DNA from 3 places in the Streptomyces sp. WZ-12 genome. Region 3 is predicted to be linked to each of the others. Evidence: riboswitches for the same ligand, from Rfam matches in the RefSeq annotation. Region 3 holds a riboswitch; each other region holds the start of a gene.
The links. Region 3 has a riboswitch for cobalamin ahead of PV796_RS38925 (ABC transporter substrate-binding protein). Riboswitches for the same ligand answer to the same signal wherever they lie in the genome.
Positions count from the first base shown of each region.

Region 1: it holds a riboswitch for cobalamin, as region 3 does, so the genes downstream of both, metE (5-methyltetrahydropteroyltriglutamate--homocysteine S-methyltransferase) here and PV796_RS38925 (ABC transporter substrate-binding protein) in region 3, are expected to answer to the same signal.
Region 2: it holds a riboswitch for cobalamin, as region 3 does, so the genes downstream of both, PV796_RS03640 (HoxN/HupN/NixA family nickel/cobalt transporter) here and PV796_RS38925 (ABC transporter substrate-binding protein) in region 3, are expected to answer to the same signal.

Region 1 covers NZ_CP118574.1:1,694,380-1,702,070, reverse strand. The annotation lists gene PV796_RS07275 (serine hydrolase) at 1-467, shown strand, start outside; gene cpt (chloramphenicol phosphotransferase CPT) at 750-1,283, shown strand; gene PV796_RS07265 (DUF4190 domain-containing protein) at 1,463-2,347, shown strand; gene metE (5-methyltetrahydropteroyltriglutamate--homocysteine S-methyltransferase) at 2,492-4,801, opposite strand; cobalamin riboswitch at 5,012-5,231, opposite strand; gene PV796_RS07255 (metal-dependent hydrolase) at 5,446-6,147, shown strand; gene PV796_RS07250 (NlpC/P60 family protein) at 6,177-7,247, opposite strand; gene PV796_RS07245 (poly-gamma-glutamate biosynthesis protein PgsC/CapC) at 7,270-7,691, opposite strand, start outside.
Region 2 covers NZ_CP118574.1:917,955-925,645, reverse strand. The annotation lists gene PV796_RS03660 (carboxylesterase/lipase family protein) at 1-987, opposite strand, end outside; gene PV796_RS03655 (SRPBCC family protein) at 1,242-1,751, shown strand; gene PV796_RS03650 (LysR substrate-binding domain-containing protein) at 1,821-2,780, shown strand; gene PV796_RS03645 (collagenase) at 2,941-4,923, shown strand; cobalamin riboswitch at 5,225-5,418, shown strand; gene PV796_RS03640 (HoxN/HupN/NixA family nickel/cobalt transporter) at 5,452-6,624, shown strand; gene PV796_RS03635 (DUF3159 domain-containing protein) at 7,018-7,647, shown strand; gene PV796_RS03630 (cytochrome P450) at 7,644-7,691, shown strand, end outside.
Region 3 covers NZ_CP118574.1:8,856,985-8,862,559, forward strand. The annotation lists gene PV796_RS38910 (LysR substrate-binding domain-containing protein) at 1-750, shown strand, start outside; gene PV796_RS38915 (dioxygenase family protein) at 1,059-1,886, shown strand; gene PV796_RS38920 (ferric iron reductase) at 1,942-2,658, opposite strand; cobalamin riboswitch at 2,689-2,858, shown strand; gene PV796_RS38925 (ABC transporter substrate-binding protein) at 2,896-3,882, shown strand; gene PV796_RS38930 (FecCD family ABC transporter permease) at 3,879-4,904, shown strand; gene PV796_RS38935 (ABC transporter ATP-binding protein) at 4,901-5,575, shown strand, end outside.

The DNA of each region.
Region 1 (7,691 bases), 7.2 Mb from region 3:
CCGTTCCCGACCCCGACGGCTACTGGGGCCTGACCCAGATCAACGCCGCCGACCAGCTCACGCTGATGGCACTGCTCACCGCCACGAATTCCGTCCTCAACGACGACTCCCGGGCCTACGCGCTGGACCTGATGAGCCAGGTGATTCCCGATCAGCGTTGGGGCGTTCCGGCCGGCGCGCCCAGCGGAGCGCAGGTCCACGTGAAGAACGGCTGGCTTCAGCGCACCGGTGGCGGCTGGCGGGTGCACAGCATCGGCGCGTTCACCGGAGGCGACTATGACTACGGAATCGCGGTCCTGACCTCGGACCACGCCAGCATGCCCGCCAGCGTGAAGGTGATAGAAGACCTCGCCCGCAAGATCCACGCGGACCTCAACAACACCCCGGCACACACGGGCCAAGCTCTCTACGGCCGACGCCTGCCCGCCACCTCCGACGGGTCGCTCGTCCCCAACAGCGCCCGGTAAACGCGCCCTCAAGGGAACGGGCGCGACAGTCCGTTGCCGTGTCGGGTCGGCCGGCGCTCATGCACGGGCCCGGTCGGCACGCTTCCCGCGATTGCGTACGCGCTGTACTACGCGCTCACCGCGGCCAGTTGACGCGTCGCTGGGCGCCGTCAGACACGCGGATTCGGCCGTTGGCGCGCGCCTCGCCGCCGTCATGCCGGGCGGGTTGGCGGGTGGGGTGCGCGCCCCTGGGCCGGAGGAAATCCGTTTCGGTGGCGCCGTGCCGCCTACTACCGTGGCGCCGTGCTGACTCAGGTGATCGTGCTCAACGGTGGTTCCAGCTCGGGGAAGTCCGGGATCGTGCGGTGTCTGCAGGCGGTGTTGCCGGAACCGTGGTTGGCGCTCGGGACGGATGCGCTGGTGGCGGCGGTGCCCGCGTCGATGCGGGCGGCGAGCGGTGGCATCGCGTTCGCGCCGGACGGCGGGGTGGTCGTCGGGCCGGAGTTCCGGGCGTTGGAGGCGGCCTGGGCCGAGGGGGTCGCCGCGATGGCTCGGGCGGGCGCCCGGATCATTCTCGATGAGGTCCTTCTCGGGGGAGCGGATTCCCAACGGCGGTGGCAGAAGGTGCTGGGGGAGCTGCGGGTGCTGTGGGTGGGCGTCAGGTGTGACGGTGCGGTTGCCGCCGGCCGCGAGGTGGCGCGGGGTGACCGGATCATCGGGATGGCCACGTCCCAGGCGGAGATGGTGCACCGGGGCGTGGTCTACGACCTGGAGGTGGACACCGCGCGCGCCGAGTCCATGGAGTGCGCACGGATCATCGCCGCGCAGGTGAAGTGAGGGGGAGGGTGAGGGGGCGCTCGACTGCCTTGGTGGGTGAGCAACATCCAAGGAGCGCAGGGGAGTTGGGCGGAAGCCGAATGAGAAGTAATGAAAGAGTAAAACTCCTGGTAGGGTCGGAAATTCACCGAATGAGGTGACCTGAGCTGACCTGAACTGACCTGGCTGAAGGAATCTGCATGACCACGCCCGTCTCTCCCGGCGGTCCCGCATCCGGGGAACCATCGTCGCCGGACCGCGACCCGTGGGCCCCGCCGAGCGCGGAGGGCGTCGCCCATGAGCCGCCGCGGGCGCCCTATGCGCCGGCGGTCGGGGTGGCGCAGCCCAGCAACGGCATGGGCGTCGCGGCTCTGGTACTCGGCCTGGTGGGGTGCGTCCTCGGGGTGTTCATCTTCCTGTTCTGGATGTCCTGGGTGCCGGCGGTGTTGGCCGTGATCTTCGGCGGCGTCGGGCTGAGCCGGGCGCGCTCCGGCCGGGTGACCAACAAGGGCATGTCGGTCGCCGGCCTCGTCCTCGGCATCATCGGTCTCGTCATGGCGGTGGCGAGCCTGCTGCTCACCGTCGTGCTGGTGGATGAGGCCCGTACGCACATCAAGGAGGTCAAGACCGAGCAGCGCGCCCAGAAGAAGGCGGCCGAGGAGTCGGCGGCCGCCGAGGAGAAGGCCCGGCATCTGTCCTTCGGTGAGCCGTACACCTTCGAGAACGGGCTGAAGGTCACGGTCGCCAAGCCCGAGCCGTTCGAGCCGGACGCGTTCGCCCACGGGCACGCCAAGGGGAACAAGGCCGTCCAGGTCACCGTCACCGTGGTCAACACCAGCAGCAAGCGGGTCTCCGTCGACACCGGGCTGCCCGACGTCAACGACGCGAAGGGCGCGTCGGCGGAGCTGGTGATCGACGGCAGCGGGCGGCAGAAGGTCATCACCGGGTACCTCCTCCCCGGCAAGGAGGCCGTCGGCAAGTACGCCTTCTCGCTGCCGGCCGACGCGGCCGACCGGATGGAGGTCGAGTTCACGCCGGACGCGTCGGAGTGGGACGACGCCTACTGGAGCGGCCCCACTTCCTGATCGACCACCCCACGCACACGTCACTCCCGCTGGATGCCAACTCCCCCCTCAAGGGGGCGACATGACGTCGGACGGGAGGCGCGCCCGCCCCGGCCGGCTTGGCCGGGGCGGGCGCGTTGTTCCGCGTCCTTCGGCGGGTGCGGTCTACAGCTCGGCGCGTACCGCGCGGGCCGCGGTGACGAGGTGTTCGAGGGCGGAGCGGACCTCGGGCCAGTCGCGGGTCTTCAGGCCGCAGTCGGGGTTGACCCAGAGGCGTTCGGCGGGGATGGCCCGCAGGCCGATGCGGAGCAGGTCCGCCGCCTCCTCCGTGCTCGGCACCCGGGGCGAGTGGATGTCGTACACCCCGGGGCCGGCCTCGCGCGGGTAGCCGTGGGCGGCGAGTTCGCGGGCGACCTGCATGTGGGAGCGGGTCGCCTCCAGGCTGATGACGTCGGCGTCGAGGTCGTCGATGGCCTGCACGATGTCGCCGAACTCGGCGTAGCACATGTGGGTGTGGATCTGGGTGTCCGGGCGCACCCCGGCGGTGGTGAGGCGGAACGCCTCGGTGGCCCAGTCCAGATAGGCGGGGCGGTCGGCGGTGCGCAGCGGCAGGGTCTCGCGCAGCGCGGGCTCGTCGACCTGGATGACGGAGGTGCCGGCGGCCTCCAGGTCGCGCACCTCGTCGCGCAGGGCGAGGGCGACCTGGCGCGCGGTCTCGCCCAGTGGCTGGTCGTCGCGGACGAAGGACCAGGCGAGCATGGTGACCGGGCCGGTGAGCATGCCCTTGACCGGGCGCTCGGTGAGCGACTGGGCGTAGGTCGTCCACCGGACCGTCATGGGCTCGGGGCGGGAGATGTCGCCGGCCAGGATCGGCGGGCGGACGTAGCGGGTGCCGTAGGACTGGACCCAGCCGTGCCGGGTGGCGAGGTAGCCGGTGAGCTGCTCGGCGAAGTACTGGACCATGTCGTTGCGTTCGGGCTCGCCGTGCACCAGGACGTCCAGCCCGGTCTTCTCCTGGAAGGCGATGACCTCGCGGATCTCGTCCTTGATGCGCTCCTCGTAGCCGGCGGTGTCGATGCGGCCGGCGCGCAGGTCGGCGCGGGCGGCCCGCAGTTCGCCGGTCTGCGGGAAGGAGCCGATGGTGGTGGTCGGCAGCAGCGGCAGGCCGAGGTGGGCGCGCTGCGCGGCGGCCCGCTCCGGGTACGGCTGGGAGCGGCGCGCGTCGGCCTCGGTGACCGCGGTGGTGCGGCCCCGCACCGCTTGGTCGTGGGTGATCGGGGAGCTGGCCCGGGACGCCAAGTCGGCGCGGTTGGCGGCCAGTTCGCTGGCGATGGCGTCGGTACCGCGGGTCAGGCCCTTGGCGAGGGTGACGAGCTCGGCGGTCTTCTGGCGGGCGAAGGCGAGCCAGCGCCGGATCTGCGGCTCGATGTCCCGCTCCAGCGACGCGTCGAGCGGGACGTGCAGCAGCGAGCAGGAGGCGGCCACGTCGACCCGGTCGGCCAGCCCCAGCAGGGTGCCGAGCACGGACAGCGACCGCTCCAGGTCGTTCACCCAGATGTTGCGGCCGTTGACGACGCCGGCGACCAGGCGCTTGCCGGGCAGGCCGCCGACGGCGGCGAGGGCGTCGAGGTTGCCGGCGGCCGCCTCCGTGAAGTCCAGCGCGAGCCCGTCGACCGGGGCCTTGGCCAGCACCGGGAGGGCGTCGCCGAGCCGGTCGAAGTACGAGGCGACCAGCAGCCTGGGCCGGTCGGCGAGGGCGCCCAGGGAGCGGTAGGCGCGCTCCGCGGCGTCCAGTTGAGCCGGGGTGCGGTCCTGGACCAGGGCGGGCTCATCGAGCTGCACCCACTCCGCGCCGGCCGCGCGCAGGTCCGCGAGGACCTCGGCGTACACCGGCAGCAGTCGGTCGAGGAGGGTGAGCGGGTCGAAACCCTCGGCCACGCCGGGGGCCGGCTTGGCGAGCAGGAGGTAGCTGACCGGGCCGAGGAGGACCGGCCGGGCGGTCAGGCCCAGGGCGAGGGCCTCCTCGAATTCCGTGACCTGCTGGGTGGAGTCGGCCGAGAAGACGGTGTCCGGACCCAACTCGGGGACCAGGTAGTGGTAGTTGGTGTCGAACCACTTGGTCATCTCCAGGGGCGCGGCGTCCTGGGTGCCGCGGGCCATGGCGAAGTAGCCGTCCAGGGGGTCGGCGGCGACGGCCGCGCGGTGGCGCTCGGGGACCGCGCCGACCATGACGCTGGCGTCCAGGACGTGGTCGTAGTACGAGAAGTCGCCCGTCGGGACCTCGTCGATGCCGGCCCCGGCCAGCTCCTGCCAGGTGGTGCGGCGCAGTTCCGCGGCGGTGGCGCGCAGCGCGTCCGCGGTGACCCGGCCCTTCCAGTAGCCCTCGACGGCCTTCTTCAGTTCCCGGTGCCGGCCCTGGCGCGGGTAGCCGTACACGGTGGCCCGTGCTGCCGCGGCTGCGGACTTGGTGGTCACGGAGATCTCCTTCGCGAGATGAATCCCTGAGATCCCGGGGACGGGACGAGAGCGCGAAGGGTGACGGGACGCACCGGACGCGGCGACCCGTATGGCGCGGCGCAGGCCACGGCGCGCGACACGGGCACCGTCTGGTGCCTGCTCCCCGGGCAGTGTCCGGGGTGCTCCCGACCCGCCCTCGAAGGTCACCGGGATACCGCGCACGGGTCGTCCGCACGCGGGCAGTTGGCAGGTCTTCGGACTCGCGGGCGCGCCTCGTGTCGTACGAGGCTCCTAGTGGCCGTCGCTTCCCAGACCCGGGTGGGTCCAGTGCGTATGACGGCGGTCGTTCCCGCTCACCGCTGCGGGGCAGTCCCGGATTCTCACCGGGTTCCCTCTTGCGACGCCTCCCGCCTGGCGGACGGGGCGAACCAGCTGCACCGGTCACCTTACGGGGCGGGGCCGCGGCGCGCCGGATGTCGTCCAGTATGCGGATGGTGAGATGGGACAAGTGCCCGTCGGGATTGAACGGGGCGGGGAGGGGTAACGACCCGCGGTCGCGCTTCGCCGCCCTGTGGCGCCACCGCCGTGATCGCGCTGGTACCGTCTCCGCCGTGGCTGAGGGCGCGTCAACGACGCGCCACATACGGGGAGGACGACGCACCATGATGGGTCATTCGCATGCGGTGAGCGGCGCGCTGCTCTTCGCGGGCACCACGCCGTTCCTGCCACCGCTGCTGATGCACACCCATCTGATGCCCCAGGAAATCCTGATGGGCACCGTGCTGTGCGCTGGCGCCGCGCTCCTGCCCGACCTGGACCACCACGACGGCACCATCGCCAACTTCCTCGGCCCGGTGTCCAAGATCCTGTGCCGGTTCGTGGCCTGGATCTCCGGCGGGCACCGCCACGCCACCCACTCGCTGTTCTTCGTGGTGCTGATGACCTTCGGTAGCTGGGCCGGTGTGACGTACCTGGGCCGACCCTTCACCCTGGGCATGACCTTCTTCCTGCTGGCCCTCGCCGTGCGCGCGCTCAACCTCTGCCCGCCCGGCCACGGTTTCTCCGCTTGGGCGACGATCGTCGCCATGGCCGGAATAGGGACCGGTGTCATCGCCAAGTTCATCCCGTCGGCGCCCGGTTGGCTGCCGTACGCGATCGGGCTCGGCTGCCTGGCCCACCTGCTCGGCGACTCGATCACGAAGATGGGCGCGCCGTGGCTGTGGCCGCTGAAGACGCGCTACGAGATCGTCCTCATCAAGCACAGCGGCAACAAGGTGGAGACGGAGATACTGACCCCGATCATGGGCGTCGCCACCGTCGTCCTGCTCTGGTTCACGGCGCTGTCCCCGCACTCCATCAGCTAGGCCCCTGGGGAGCCGCAACGCCCCCGGTCTCAGAGGCGCTTGGCGTTGCGCAGGAGCTTGGCGTAGAAGCCGTTGCCGTCGAGCCGGGACACGCCGCCCTTGTCGCCGATGGTCGGGCCGTTGACCTCCTTGCGGCTGGAGAGGAAGACCTTGTGGCCCTCGGTGTCGGGGCCCAGGTACAGGCCGACGTGGTCCAGGCGGTTGCCGGTGTGGTGGTCCATCTTGAAGAAGACCAGGTCTCCCGGCTGGAGCACGTCGATGTTCTGCGGGCGCTCGTACCAGGGGGCCGGACCGGACAACGGGATGATCTCGGCGCCCAGTTGGGAGCGGCCCATCCCGTTGGCGGTGCGGGGCAGGCCGTTGCCCTTGCCGTCGGCGGGGGCCAGCGGGTAGCGGGCCCGGTAGCCGAAGATCAGCCGCATGTAGCCGGAGCAGTCGACGGCGCGGTAGCGGGCCGCCTCCGGACTCCTGGCGGTGCCGTCGCGGAAGGTGTACGGAATGCCCAAGTAGTCGAAGAAGTCGGACTGTTCGAGCAGCGGCGTGCCGCGGTGCTTGGCCAGATCGGGGTTGACCGGACCGAACTTGGCGTCGCCCGCGTACACGACGCCCCGCTCGTCCTTCTTGGCGGGCGCTCCGGTGATGTACTGGAAGGCGATGGCGAAGAGGTCGTCCTCCCGGCTGTCGTGGTACCGCCGGAACCACTCCTTGAACCAGCGTTCCTTCTCCGCGCCGGCGCGCCACGCCTCGGGCATCAGACGCACCCAGTCCTCGGTGACCACCGTGGTCGCGGTGTTCTCGGACTCGCTGAAGGTGCGCGAGGGGCCCTTGAGGGTGGCGGTGCGGGACCGGTCGGTGAAGGTGGCCAGGACCTGACCGCCCGCGCCGCGCAACACGGTGCGGTCGGGGTTCTTCAGGCGTTCCCAGGTCTGGCCGCGCTGCTCGCCGGCGGCGGAGCCGCTGAGCGGGGTGTCGGTGACGGCCTGGGCCCGCGGCGCCTTGTCCTGTTCGTCCTCGCGCAGTTCCACGGTGAGGTAGGCGCTGCCGGCCAGGAGGGTCAGGACGGTCGCGGTGTGCAGCAGGGGGCGCTTCTTGGGAGGCATGCGGTGGGCTCCGGGGGAGGGGTCAAGCGGACGGCATGACGCCGAGGAGGATTCCGGCGGTGAGGACGACATAGGCCATCAGCGTCACCGAGCCGGTGGCCAGGAGGGTGGGGCCCTTGGGCTGGCGCACCAACTGGTAGGCGATCAGGCCCGGCACGATGAAGCCGAGGGTCTGGTTCGCGTACATCAGCGGGAACTCCATGGACAGCACGATCATCACGGTCGCCTGGAGGGTGACGCCGAGCAGCACGACCGCGGCGAACAGCCGCTTGCCGTAGAGGATCACGTACCGCTGCATCAGGAGCGTGCCGAGGTAGGTGAGGACGGTGACGCCGAGCACCATCGCGGCGCGCTGGAGGTCCTCGACGAGGGTGAGGGCCAGCCAGCCCGGGGTGATCATGCCGCCGGGGGAGAGGTTGGTCGTCAGATAGCAGATCAGGGAGA
Region 2 (7,691 bases), 7.9 Mb from region 3:
CTGGCGCAGCGCGGTCACCGGGCGCTGCGGCACCAGCGGGGTGCCGTAGGAGACCTGTTGGAAGTCCGTGTTGGCGCTCAGGAGGGCGGCGGCGGGCTTGCCGCGCAGGCACGACAGGGCCCGGGCAGGTTGTGCGCAACCCAGCTTGGCGGCGTCCTGACGGCCCGCGGACTGGAGATCCGCCGATGAGATCCAGGGGGAGAAGTGATCGACCCCCGGATAGACGGCGTTCTTGCCGAAATCGACCGCGCAGGCGCCGCTTTGGACGATCGCCTTGGCGAACAACCCGGCCGCGCTCGGCGACGTGAGCTGGGTGCAGGTGCTCATTCCGCCGGCCGATTCCCCGGCGAGGGTGACATTGTGCCGGTCGCCGCCGAAGGAGCCGGCGTTGCGCTGCACCCAGCGCAGCGCCGCCTGTTGATCGGCCAGTCCGAAGTCGCCCGAGCCGGGCAGGCCCGGATAGCCGAAGTTGCCGAAGATCCCCAGCCGGTAGTTGACCGTCACCACGACGACCTGGCCGCGCACGGCCATCCGGTGCGCGTCATAGCTGCTGCCGGTGCCGGTGAGGAATCCGCCGCCGTGCAGCCAGACCACGACCGGCAGCGGACGGTGTCGATCGGTGCGCGGGACGGTCACGTTCAGATACAGACAGTCCTCGTTCGTACTGCCGCCGCGGACCTCCCCGTTGGGCGTCTGCGGGCAGGCGCTGCCGAGGCGATCGGCGTCCCGCACGCCCGACCACGGTCGGACCGGGGCGGGCGACCGCCACCGCAGCGGGCCCACGGGCGGCGCGGCATACGGGACCCCGGCGAACGTCCGGTAGTCCCCGTGGTCGACGCCGCGCACCGAGCCCGCATCGGTGGCCACGACCGGCCGCTCCGGCGGGCCCGGGGGCGCCGCCGCGACGGCGGACGATCCCAGGCAGGTGGCCCCGGCCAGCCCGGCGGCAAGTACGAACGGAACGAGGCGACGCGAGGTGAACCTCATTTCTCCTCCGTTGAGTCGAGTAGTGGCCGACCCTTTTCGAACTCCGTCGGCCGCTGGTGTTTCCCTGCGAAGTGCTCACGTCCCAGCCTCGCCGCCCGGCCGAACTCCCGGTAGGGCCAAGCCTCATCGACCTCGGCATGACATTTGTCCCGGGTGCGCGGTGCGGGCGGCGTCCCGAAGCCGCCGCGACAGTCTTGTACGGCCGTCTCCTCCGCTGATGTAATCGCCGACGACATCAGCGGAGGAGAAGCCCGATGCACATACCCCGGTTCCCGGAGCCCGCCGCCACCGGCACCGTCGCGATCCGCGCCAGCCCGGCCGAGGCGTACGCGGTCATCGGCGATCCGACCGTCATGGTCCGCTTCGCCGAAGAGGCGTACCGCGCCCGCTGGTTGGACGGCGCCACCGGTCCCACCGTGGGCGCGCGCTTCCAGGGCTGGAACCGCAACGGCCTGCGCCGATGGGCCACCCGCTGCCGCGTCACCGACGCCGAACCGGCCCAGCGCTTCGCCTACGAGGTGACGGCGACGCCGCTCGCCCTGCCCATCTCGCGCTGGCAGTACGACATCGAGCCAACCGGGGACGGCTGCACGGTCACCGAGACCAACTGGATGCGGGTGCCGCTGTGGTTCATCCCCGCCGCCGTCCTCATCACCGGCGTGCTCGACCGCAGGTCGGCCAACGGCACCCACATCGGCACCACGCTCGAACGCCTCAAGACCCATCTGGAGTCGGTGCCGAGCCCGCGCCCAACAGCCCCGTGACGCACCGACGTTGGCGTCGGCATCGGTGCCGGCGTCGGGACGCCCCGGTCGAGCGGAAGGAGCGTGCGCATGGAGCTGGAGCTTCGGCACCTGAGGGTGCTGTGTGCGATCGCCGACGTCGGGAGCGTGGGGCGGGCCGCGGTGGAGCTGGGCTACTCACAGCCGGCGATGAGCACCCAACTCCGACGCATCGAGCGGCACTTCGGGGCGCCGCTGTTCGAGCGGAACGCGTCGGGCGTGGAGCTGACCCCGTACGGTACGGAGGTCCTGGCGCAGGCCCGCGACGTACTGGCCCGGGCGGACGCCATCGGGCGCCGGCCGGGCGGGAACGCGGCCGGATCGCGCCGGCTGCTCCGCCTGGCGGCGACCAACTCACCGGTCCTGTCCGGGATGGTGGCCCGGCTGCGGAGCCGCCTGCCCGATGTCGCGCTCACGGTGAGCAGCGTGTACGCGTCGTCGGAGATCGTCCGGCTGCTGGAGGACGGGGCGGTGGACGCGGCGATCGCGGCCGACTACCCGGGGTTGGAACTGCGCCACTCGGCCGCGGTGGCGCACCGCGGCATCGTCACCGAGCCGTCCTTCCTCGCGCTGTCGGCGCGGCACCGGCTCAGGCACCGGGTGGAGGTGGGGCTCGCGGAGCTGGCCGACAGTGCCTGGTTCGTGACGCCGGACGACGGGGCGGGCTGGCCCGGGGTGTTCTACGCGGCCTGCGAGTCGGCCGGGTTCGCCCCGGCCGCGGTGCACGAATTCCTCGGCGATCAGCTCCAGTTGCAGAGCATGATCGCGGAGAGTCTCGGGGTGGCGGTCGTGCAGGCGACGCTCCGGCCGATTCCCGGCGTCGTCGTCAAGCCACTGATCGGTACGCCGCTGTGGTGCCGCTATGTGTTGGCCTGGCGACGGGAGAGCCTGGCCGACGAGTGCGCCGACACCCTGGTCGGCGCGGCCTCCGCGGCGTACCGCGCGCTGATCGCACAGTCACCGCACCTGCGGAGCTGGGCGTCCCGGACCTGGAGCCTGGCCAGGCCGTAGGGGCGACGGACGGGCCCGGGGCGCCGTCCCACGGGCTGTTATGGCCAGGCGGTCCCGGGTGCTATGCCACGCGTCGTTGTCGGCGGGAGGAGTGTCTTGAGAAGGTGACGATCACGCCTCGGCCTCTTCCGGGGCGCCTGTCGTCCACGAAGGAGCAGGGATGCGCTCTCGCTTCACCTGGCCCAGATGTGTGATCGGCGGCCTGGCCGCCTGCGCGACGATCGCCGGTTTCACGGCGACGCCGGCGCTCGCCACGCCCTCGCCCACGACCGACTCCAAGTCCGTTGCGCAGCAGGGTACTTATCGCACCGTGCCGCACTTCCCCCCGTCCCCGAAAGCCCCCTCGCCCACCGGTCCGGCCCTTGGCTCCGGTGAACGTTCCGTGGTCCAGGGCCGGCCGGTCGGCTCCGCCCGGCTCCGCCCGCTCAGCGCGAAGAATCCCCCCACTTCTTCGACTTCGGCGGCGGAGCACAAGGGCGGCCATCGCCCCGCCCCGGCCTCGTGCAGCCCGGGCGACTTCGGCGGCCGCACCGGAGCCGACCTGGTCACCGCGGTCAAGGCCGCGACCACGGAGTGCGTCAACTCGCTCTTCTCGCTCACCGGCAAGGACGCGCACGACGTGTTCCGCGAGGAGCAGATGGTCACCCTCGCCAACGCCTTCAAGGACGGGGCGTCGTCGTACGCCGGCGACAACTCCACCAACGTGTGGCAAGTCGTGCTCTTCCTGCGCGCCGGCTACTACGTGCAGTACAACCACCCCTCCGACGTGGGCCCGTACGGCCAGAACCTGGCCGCGGCCACCCAGGGCGGGCTGGACGCCTTCTTCGCCAACTCCCACTCGGCGGACGTCTCTTCGGGGAACGGCGACGTGCTCGGTGAGGCCCTGGTCCTGTCCGACAGCGCCAACGAACAGGGCCGCTACCTGAGCGTCTACCAGCGGATGCTCAAGGGCTACAACAGCTCCTACGACGCCATCCCCAGCATGCTGGCGGCCGTCAACGACACCTACACCCCGCTCTGGCGCGGAAACTGGAACGAGGCGTACGTCAAGGCGGTGACGGCCGACCCGAGCATCGTCGACACGCTCAACTCCTTCGCGCTGGACCACCGCGACCTGCTGGGCACCGACAAGTCCTACCTGGACTCCAACGCCGGTATGAACGTGGGGCGTTACGTGGAACACCAGCCGCTCCAGGCCAAGGTCCGGCCGCTCATCAAGGGCCTGTTGGACGCCTCGAAGATCACCGGTCCGACGGCGTCCCTGTGGGTCACGGTCGCCAGCCAGGTCGACGCCTACGACAAGGCCGACTGCGCCTCCTACGGAGTGTGCGACCTGCCCGGCCAACTCACCAAGGCGGCACTCCCGATCACCCACCCCTGCGACCAGACGCACACCATCAAGGCGCAGGCCCTGACCGCCGCCGACCTCGACGCCGCCTGCACCAGTCTGCTGCGCCAGGACCCGTACTTCCACCAACTGGTGAGGGACAACGGCCCGATACCCGACCAACACGAGTCGACCGTCCAACTCGTCGTCTTCGGCAGCCGCAACGACTACCAGACCTACGCCGGGGCGATCTACGGCGTCGATACCAACAACGGCGGTATCACCCTGGTCGGCGACCCGACCAAAGCCGACAACCAGCCGATGTCGATCATGTACCAGAGGGACACCGACAACGGCTTCCCCGCCCGGATCTGGAACCTCAACCACGAGTACACCCACTACCTCGACGCCCGCGACGACATGAAGGGCGACTTCAACCAGCAGACCACGGTCCCGGACGTCTGGTGGATCGAGGGGCTCGCCGAGTACGTCTCGTACGGCTACCGGGGCGTCACCGACGACGAGGCGGTGCGCCAGGCCGGCCAACACGCCTACAAACTCAGCACGTTGTTCCAGACCACCTACGCCAACAGCAACGAGACCCGCACCTACCCGTGGGGCTACCTCGCGGTCCGCTACATGTTCGAGAAGCACCCGCAGGACGTCGCCACCATGCTGGGGCACTTCAGGACCGGCGACTACGCGGGCGGCTACGCCGTCTACAACCGCGACATCGGCACCCGTTACGACGCCGACTTCGACGCCTGGCTGACGGCCTGCGCGTCCGGCGGTTGCACCGCCAAACAGGCACGCTGACGATCGACGGCGACGCGCCCCGCTGACCGGGACCCGACCGCCCGTCGCGCCGTACCTCGTGACCGTCGCACCACCCTCCGCCCCCGCACCGGCCGCGCGCCGATGCGGGGGCGGAGGTGCGCGGGGCGCCAACGGCAGCCGGTTGGACCCCGGCAGGCGCAGGAGCGCCCTCGCATACACCGGCGTCCCAGCCGCCACGTCGCACAGCCGGCTCAAAAGTGCGCCCTCCCGTGCACACACGCGCCCCCTCTTTGCACGGATTGCGCAACTGCGCAAGATTGTCGAGGGGCGATTACCGGCCTACTGTTGCTGCCGCCGTGGTGCTCGGGAAGACCGGTGTGAGACCGGAGCGGCCCTCGCCACTGTGATCGGGAAGTCCTCGCGTCATCCCCGCCGGGAACGGCGGGTGCCACTGGGCAGCTCATTGCCCGGGAAGGCGGCCGCGCGGACATTGGACCCGTAAGCCAGGAGACCGGCCACGGCACCGCACAACGACCCATCCACGAGGTGCTGGAGAGGCTGCCTGATATGCCCCTGTTGCAAAATTCCCCCACGCCATCCACCACCGCATCCACCCTCCCGCAGCGCTGGCAGCGGCAGGACTGGATACGCACCGGTGTCCTGTTCGCGGTGATCGCCGCCATGCACCTGGTGGCCTTCGTCATCCTGGCCGCCATGGTGGCGCCGCACCACTACACCGTCGGCAAGCAGGTCTTCGGCGTCGGACTCGGCATCACCGCCTACACGTTGGGGATGCGGCACGCGTTCGACGCCGACCACATCGCCGCCATCGACAACACCACCCGCAAGCTGATGGCCGACGGCCAGCGCCCCGTCTCGGTGGGCTTCTGGTTCGCCATCGGCCACTCCACCATCGTGCTGGTCCTGGCGGGCCTGATCGCCGCCGGCGCGAAGGTCGCCGGTACCCTCGCGAACGACAACTCCGGTACCCGCGTCACCCTCGGTGCCATCAGCACCACCGTCTCCGGCGCCTTCCTCTACCTGATCGCCGCCCTCAACCTCGTCGCGCTGGCCGGGATTTACCGGGTATTCAAGGCCATGCGCGCCGGGCAGTTCGAGGAGCACGAGTTGGAGAAGCACCTCGCCAGCCGCGGCTTCATGAACCGCATCCTGGGCCGGCTGACCAGGTCCATCCGACGCCCCGGCCAGATGTATCCGGTCGGCGTGCTGTTCGGCCTCGGCTTCGACACCGCGACCGAGGTCACCCTGATGGTCATGGCCGGTTCCGGCGCCGCCGCAGGGCTGCCCTGGTACGCGATCCTCTGCCTGCCGCTGCTGTTCGCGGCCGGAATGAGCCTCTTCGACACGCTCGACGGCACCTTCATGAACTTCGCCTACCACTGGGCGTTCACCAACCCGGTGCGCAAGGTCTACTACAACCTCACCATCACCGGCCTGTCCATCGCCGTCGCCTTCCTCATCGGCACCATCGAGCTGGTCGGCGTGTTGCACGACAACCTCGGCTGGCGGGACGGGCTCACCGACTGGATCTCCTCCATCGACCTCAACAACGTCGGCTACCTCATCGTCGGACTGTTCGTCGTCGTCTGGGCCTGCGCCCTGACCTACTGGCGCCTGGCCAAGCTGGAACACCGCTGGGGCCAGAAGGCGGACGGGGCCGACAGGATCGGCGGAGCCGACGACCCGAACGAAGCCGCCCCGGCCAACGAGACCGGCTGACCGCCGGCGCGGCCCGCCTTGTCCCCGCCGGATCCTGTCCGGCGCCCGAGCCCGCACCCCCGGCCGCACGTCGCCGGCATCCCAACCCCTTCTACCAGTCGGCACGTTGACGACCATCGGAGCCCGTGACCGGGAAACGGTCACGGGCTCCGGCCTGTTCCGGGGCGCCCGGCGTGGCCTGCGTTCGCAGCAGACGCCGCCCGCGCCCTACTGCGTCCGCAGCAGATCAAGAGTCTGCGGACGGGCGACGACAGGCCGGACGTGACGCGGCACGGTGGTGACTGTCCGAGCGGCCGAACGACCGGCATCCGTTGAGGGGTTGAAACCACCGTGCACCCTGGAGAACACCGTGCGGACGCCGTCGGAACCGCCGTCCGGCGTCGGCTGCGGGGCGTGGCGATCGACATCGCCCCGGTCTTCGGATTCACCGTGAGCTTCGCCGTCACGCATCGGTTGGTGGTCGCGCTGGCACTGGCCGTGGCGGCCGCTGCCGGGATCTGCGCCTACCGGATCGCGCGTGCGGAATCCGTGCGGCGCGCGCTCGCCGCGCTCTGCCTGATCTGCGTCGGGGGTGTGCTCGCCGCCCGCACCGGCCAGGCAACGGACTTCTTCCTCCCCGGCCTGGTGCTGCACAGCGTGATGGCCTTGGTGACGCCGGCGCTGCTGCTGTGGGGTTGGCCGCCGATGGGCCTGATGGTCGGGCTGATCACGGGGGAGCGGACCCGATGGCGGCGCTGTGCGGTGCGTCGGCGGGCCTTCACCCGGGGCAACCTGGTGATGTACGCCGGCCACCTGGTGATGTTGGCGATCCAACTCCCGCTGTTCTTCACCGGCCAGACGATCGCGCTCGGCTCGGTCGACGCGTTCGGACCGGTCGTCCTCGCGCTCGGCGCGCTGGTGGGATGGCGCGTCTACCGGCGCTGCGTCGGATCGCACCGCTGCGGCACCCCCGACCCCCTGAGCGCCGAGCCGTTCCCCCACACCCCAACCTCCCACCCCGTGGAAAGGACCTCCCAGCCATGACCGCAACACGACCCGACGTGATGACCCAACCGACCGCGCGGACC
Region 3 (5,575 bases):
CCCGCGGTGAGCGAACTCCAGCGGGAGGCCGCCCGGTTCACCTGCGCGGGGCGGGGAGCCGAGCGGCTGCGGCTCGGCGCGACCCCCGGCCCGCTGCTGGGCGCGCTGCTGGACCGGCTCGCCGACGCCGCCCCGGACACCACGGTGACGACCCACGTCTCCTGGTCCGAGCGCGAGCTCGCCGAGTTGCTGGCCGAGGGGCGCCTGGACTTCGCGCTCGCCGGGGCCTGCGGGTCCGCGCCACCGCCCGGCGCCCCGCACCTCGCCTGGCGAGATATCGCCGTCGACCCGGTCTTCGTCATGCTCGCCGACGGCCACCCGCTCGCCCGCAGCCGGGAGGTCGACCTGGCCGCCCTGGCGAAGGAGGCGTGGGTGTGCGTACCGGGCGACGGCTGTTTCGGGGACTGTTTCACCGTCGCCTGCGCCCGGGCCGGCTTCAGCCCCCGCCGCATGTACGAGACGGACACCGCCTCCTGCGCGCACCTGGTGCAGGTGAGGCGCGCGGTGGGCCTGTGCCGGGCCACCTTCCCGCCGACACCCGGCCTGACCACCCGACCTCTCGCCGGTACGCCGCTGCACTGGCGGCACTTGCTGGGCTGGCACCCGGCGAACCAGCGGGCCGACACCGCGGCAACGCTGTTGGCGCAGGCCCTGCGTGCGCACGCGCGCACGGCGGTGCGCTGCGACACCTACACGGACTGGCGCGCCAGACGGGCCGTGCGACCCGACCGGCGCCCCGCTGTGCCGTAGCGCTGGAGGAGGGCGCCGTCTGACCGTCCGCGGAGACCCGGCCTGAAGCCGGGGCGGGCGGAGGCCACCGCAGGCTCATTCCGGTCCATAACGCTGTCCAGAGGGATCGCACGGTATCTCGCCGAACGGCCACCGCTGCCCCTACCGTCTCCTACGGTGACCGCGCCAGGCACGGCCCTGCGAAGGGCATGGCGCCGCTCGCGCGCCGCGCCGTGCACGGTCAACGCGGCCGCGTTTTTCTCCGGTCCGTCACCTGTCAGGCACGCCCTGCCCCTCTTCCTTCCCCACCCAGGAGACCGAGGATCGCCATGACACCCTTTCCACGCCGCGACGCCGGCTCCGGCCGGCCGATCAGTCGCAAGAGCCTGCTGAAGGCGGCCGTCGCCGCCGGTGCCGCGGTCCCGCTGCTGTCCTCGGGCACGGTGGCGCTCGCCCGCGACTCCGCCGGCCAAGGGCACCCCCTCTCCGTGACACCCGCTTGCGACGACGGGGACGGGCCCACTCACGACCAGATCGAGGGCCCCTACTTCAAGCCCAACTCCCCGCTGCGGAAGAACCTGGTGGACTCCGGCATGCCGGGCACCCCGCTGACCGTCAGCGGCTACGTCTTCGGCCGGCACTGCGCCCCGCTCTCCGCTGTGCTGCTCGACTTCTGGCAGGCCGACGACGCCGGCGACTACGACATGGCCGGCTACACGCTGCGCGGCCATCAGTTCACGGAAAGGGGTGGAGCGTTCTCGCTGACCACGGTCGTCCCGGGCCTCTACCCGGGCCGCACGCGGCACCTTCACGTCAAGGTGCAGGCCCCCGGAGAGCCCGTACTGACCACCCAGCTCTACTTCCCCGGCGAACCGCGCAACTCCACCGACACGCTCTTCGATCCCGCGCTGCTGATGAACGTCCGCGGGGCCGGGAACGGCAAAGAGGGCACCTTCGACTTCGTGCTGGACGTCGACGGGACGCCGGGTCCGGGCGACCCCACCGACCTGCCGGGCGGCGCCTGGACGCCCGGCCGTTCCTACCCCGCGGGCGACCGGGTCACCTACCAGGGCGGCAGCTACCGCTGTGTGCAGGCCCACACGTCGATGACTGGCTGGGAGCCGCCCAACGTGACGGCGCTGTGGCGCCGGGAATGACCAGCGTGCGCAAGGCCGGCTGCTCGTGGCGGTCGACGGCTCGACCGGGCAGCCGTCACCGCTCGCGGCTGCGGAGCACGCAGTCCCCGCACGGCGCAACGCCGGACTTGCGGTGGTAGAGGCAGCAACTCAAGCGTCGGTAGCCGAAGTTGGGTCGAGGTGAGCCGGGTATCCAGGTGCCCAGTCCCGCATGTCGGCCGTGCCCGGTCAACACCGCGCCCAACTCCCGGGCCCGTTCCGTCAGATCGGGGCGGGCCGCGGTGACGGCGCCGAGCGCCTCGGCCACCGTGGACGCGGAGTTGCCCCACAGCACCCGCGGGGAGATCGGCAGCAGCTCCCGCAGCGCCGCGGCGACCGGCTCCAGCAGGCGTAGCCCCCGTTCGTACACCAAGGTCGGTGCGGCATCGCGGTGTACGGCGGGCCGGGCGTAATGCAGCGGCACCGCGCCGCCCGGCGCGGGGAGCCAGGCAAGCGTGTCGGGGGAGAGGTCGAGCAGGGCGCCGTGGCAGAGGTGGGAGCCGATCAGCGGGGACCAGACCCGGGCCGCCAGGCCCTGGAACATCACCGAGGCCGCCACCCGTCGTTCCACCGGCGCCAGGCGGAGCGCGACACCGTCGACCCGGCCGGCGAGCGCGGCGCGGTCGGTCGCCAACTCGGCCCAGGGGCGGGCCCCGACGGGAACCGCGCCCGTACCGACGTCGAAGAACCGGCCGAGGCCGGCGAGTTGCGGCAGGATCCGCCGGGCGCGGTCGGTTTCGGGGGAGGCAGTCACGGCCGGACATCCTGTCACACGCGGGGAAAACCGACCCCGTAGACTGTGGGCGGATGCCAGGAAGCCGGTGCAAATCCGGCGCGGTCGCGCCACTGTGACCGGGGAGCGAACCTCACCAAAAGGCCACGGCCGCAAGGCGGGAAGGCCGGGGGGAGCGTTGATCCGGGAGTCAGGAGACTGGCCCACTGCCGTACCCCGACTCCGGCCCGGTTCCGGTGAGAGGATCTTCCCTTCGTCATGCGCATACGCGTGCTTCCCGGCCTGGCCGCGGCCCTCGGCCTGCTGCTGGTCGCCGGTTGTGGCTCCGCCACCCCCAAGTCCGGCTCGACCTCCTCGGCGCCCGCCGCCAAGGGCTTTCCCTACACCGTGCACAACTGCGGCGTCACCACCACCTACCAGCGCCCACCGACCCGGGCGGTGACGCTCAACCAGCACGCCACCGAGATCATGCTGGCGTTGGGACTGAAGAAATCCATGGTCGGCACCGCCTACCGCGACGACGCCGTGCTGCCGCAGTACCGGGCCGCCTACGACGGGATCAAGGTGCTGGCCAAGCGGTACCCCGACGAGGAGACGCTGCTGTCCGCCGAACCGGACTTCGTCTACGGCGGTTTCGCCAGCGCCTTCGAGCAGTCCCAGGGCCGCGGCCGGCCCACACTCGGCAAGGCCGGCATCGACACCTACCTCAACATCGAGAACTGCCCCGGCGGGCCGGTGACCCAGGACACCGACGACCGCGAGATCCGCACCATCGGCCGGATCTTCGGGGTGTCGGACCGGGCCGAGGAACTGGTCGCCTCCCATCACCACACCCTGGACGGCGTCGCGTCCCGACTGGCCGGCACCCAACCGGTCAAGACGTTCGTCTACGACAGCGGGGAACAGACCGCGTTCACCGCCGGCGGCGCCGGCATCGGCAACGACATGGTCAAGCGGGCCGGGGGCCGCAACGTCTTCGCCGACCTCAAAAAGACCTTCGGCAACGTCTCCTTCGAGCAGGTCGCCCAGCGCGCCCCCGAGGTCATCGTGATCTACGACTACGGTGACACCCCGGTCTCCGCCAAGAAGGACTTCCTACTCTCCCAGCCCGCCCTGAAGGACGTGCCGGCCATTCGCCACCAGCGTTTCGCCGTACTGCCGTTGAGCTCGACGGTGTTGGGCGTGCGGGTGCCGGCGGCCGTCGAGACATTGGCCCGGCAGCTTCACCCGGACTCCTTCCGGTGACCCGATACCGGTACGCGGCGGTGGTGGCCGGACTGGCCGTACTGCTGCTGGCGGCGGCCACCTGCGCGGTCGCCCTCGGCTCGGTCGCGGTGCCGCCCGGGGAGGTCTGGCGCATCCTGGCCCACCGGGTCGTGCCGTCCCTGGTCGACGCCGACTGGCCGCGGGTGCGGGAGACCATCGTGCTGGACGTCCGGATGCCCAGGGTGCTGCTCGGCGCCACGGTGGGCGCCGGACTGTCGGTCTGCGGCATGGCGCTCCAGGCACTGGTCCGCAACCCGCTTGCCGATCCCGGCCTGTTGGGCATCTCCTCAGGCGCCGGCGTCGGTGCCGTCCTGGTGGTGGTCTGCGGCGTCACGGTCTTCGGGCACTACTCGGTCTCCGCCGCCGCGTTCCTGGGCGGACTGGCGGCCCTGCTGATCGTCTACGCCCTGGCGCGGGCCGGCGGTCGGATGACCACGGTCCGACTGATCCTCGCCGGGGTCGCCACCGGACAGGTCCTGTCGGCCGTCGCCAGCTTCCTGATCGTCACCTCCGACCAGGCGCAGAAGGCCCAGTCGGCGCTCCAGTGGATGCTCGGCGGACTGGGCGGCACCGGCTGGGACGCCCTGTGGCTGCCGGCCGCCGCCGTACTGCTCGGCACCGTCGCCCTGTTGGGCACCGCCAGGCACCTGAACGTGCTGCTGGCCGGTGACGAGGCCGCCGCCGCACTGGGGCTGGACGTCGGGCGCTTCCGGGCCCTGCTCTTCGTCCTGTGCGCCCTGCTGACCGGGGTCATGGTGGCGGTCAGCGGAGCGATCGGCTTCGTCGGCCTGATGATGCCGCACATCACCCGGCTGTTGGTCGGCGCCAACCACCGCCGCGCCCTGCCCGTCGCCGCGCTGCTCGGAGCGGTCTTCCTGATCGGTGCGGACCTGCTCGCCCGCACGGTGATCAGCCCCGAGGAGATCCCCGTCGGCATCGTCACCGCCCTGGCCGGCGGTCCCACCTTCCTGTGGCTGATGTACCGAAAGGGGCTGGCGTGAGCGAACTGCGCATCGAGTCGGTGACCGTCGAGGTGGCCGGTCGCACCCTGGTCGACGCCGTCTCGCTACGGGCCGGACCGGGCGAAGTGGTCGGGCTGGTCGGTCCGAACGGGGCCGGCAAGTCCACCCTGCTGCGCACCTGTTACCGGGCCCTGCGGCCGAGCTCCGGCCGCGTCCTGCTCGACGGCACGGACATCCGACACCTGCCGGCCCGCCAAGTCGCCCGCACGCTCGCCGCGGTGCTCCAGGAGATGCCCGCCGACTTCGGCCTGACCGCCCGGGACGTGGTGGCGATGGGGCGCGCCCCCTACCGCCGGGCGTTCCAGGCGGACGGCCGGAACGACACCGAGGCCGTCGGCTCCGCGCTGGCATCGCTGGGCGTGGCCGAACTGGCCGACCGGCGCTTCGACCGGCTCTCCGGCGGCGAGAAGCAACGGGTGCTGATCGCCCGGGCATTGGCCCAACAACCGTCGGTCATGGTGCTCGACGAGCCGACCAACCACCTGGACCTGCGCCACCAACTCGACGCCCTGCGACTGGTCCGGGCGCTCGGCGTCACGGCCGTCATTGCGGTCCACGACCTCAACCTCGCCGCGGCCTTCTGCGACCGCGTCTGCGTCCTCGACCAGGGCCGACTGCTCGCCGACGGCGCCCCGGAGGCCGTACTGACC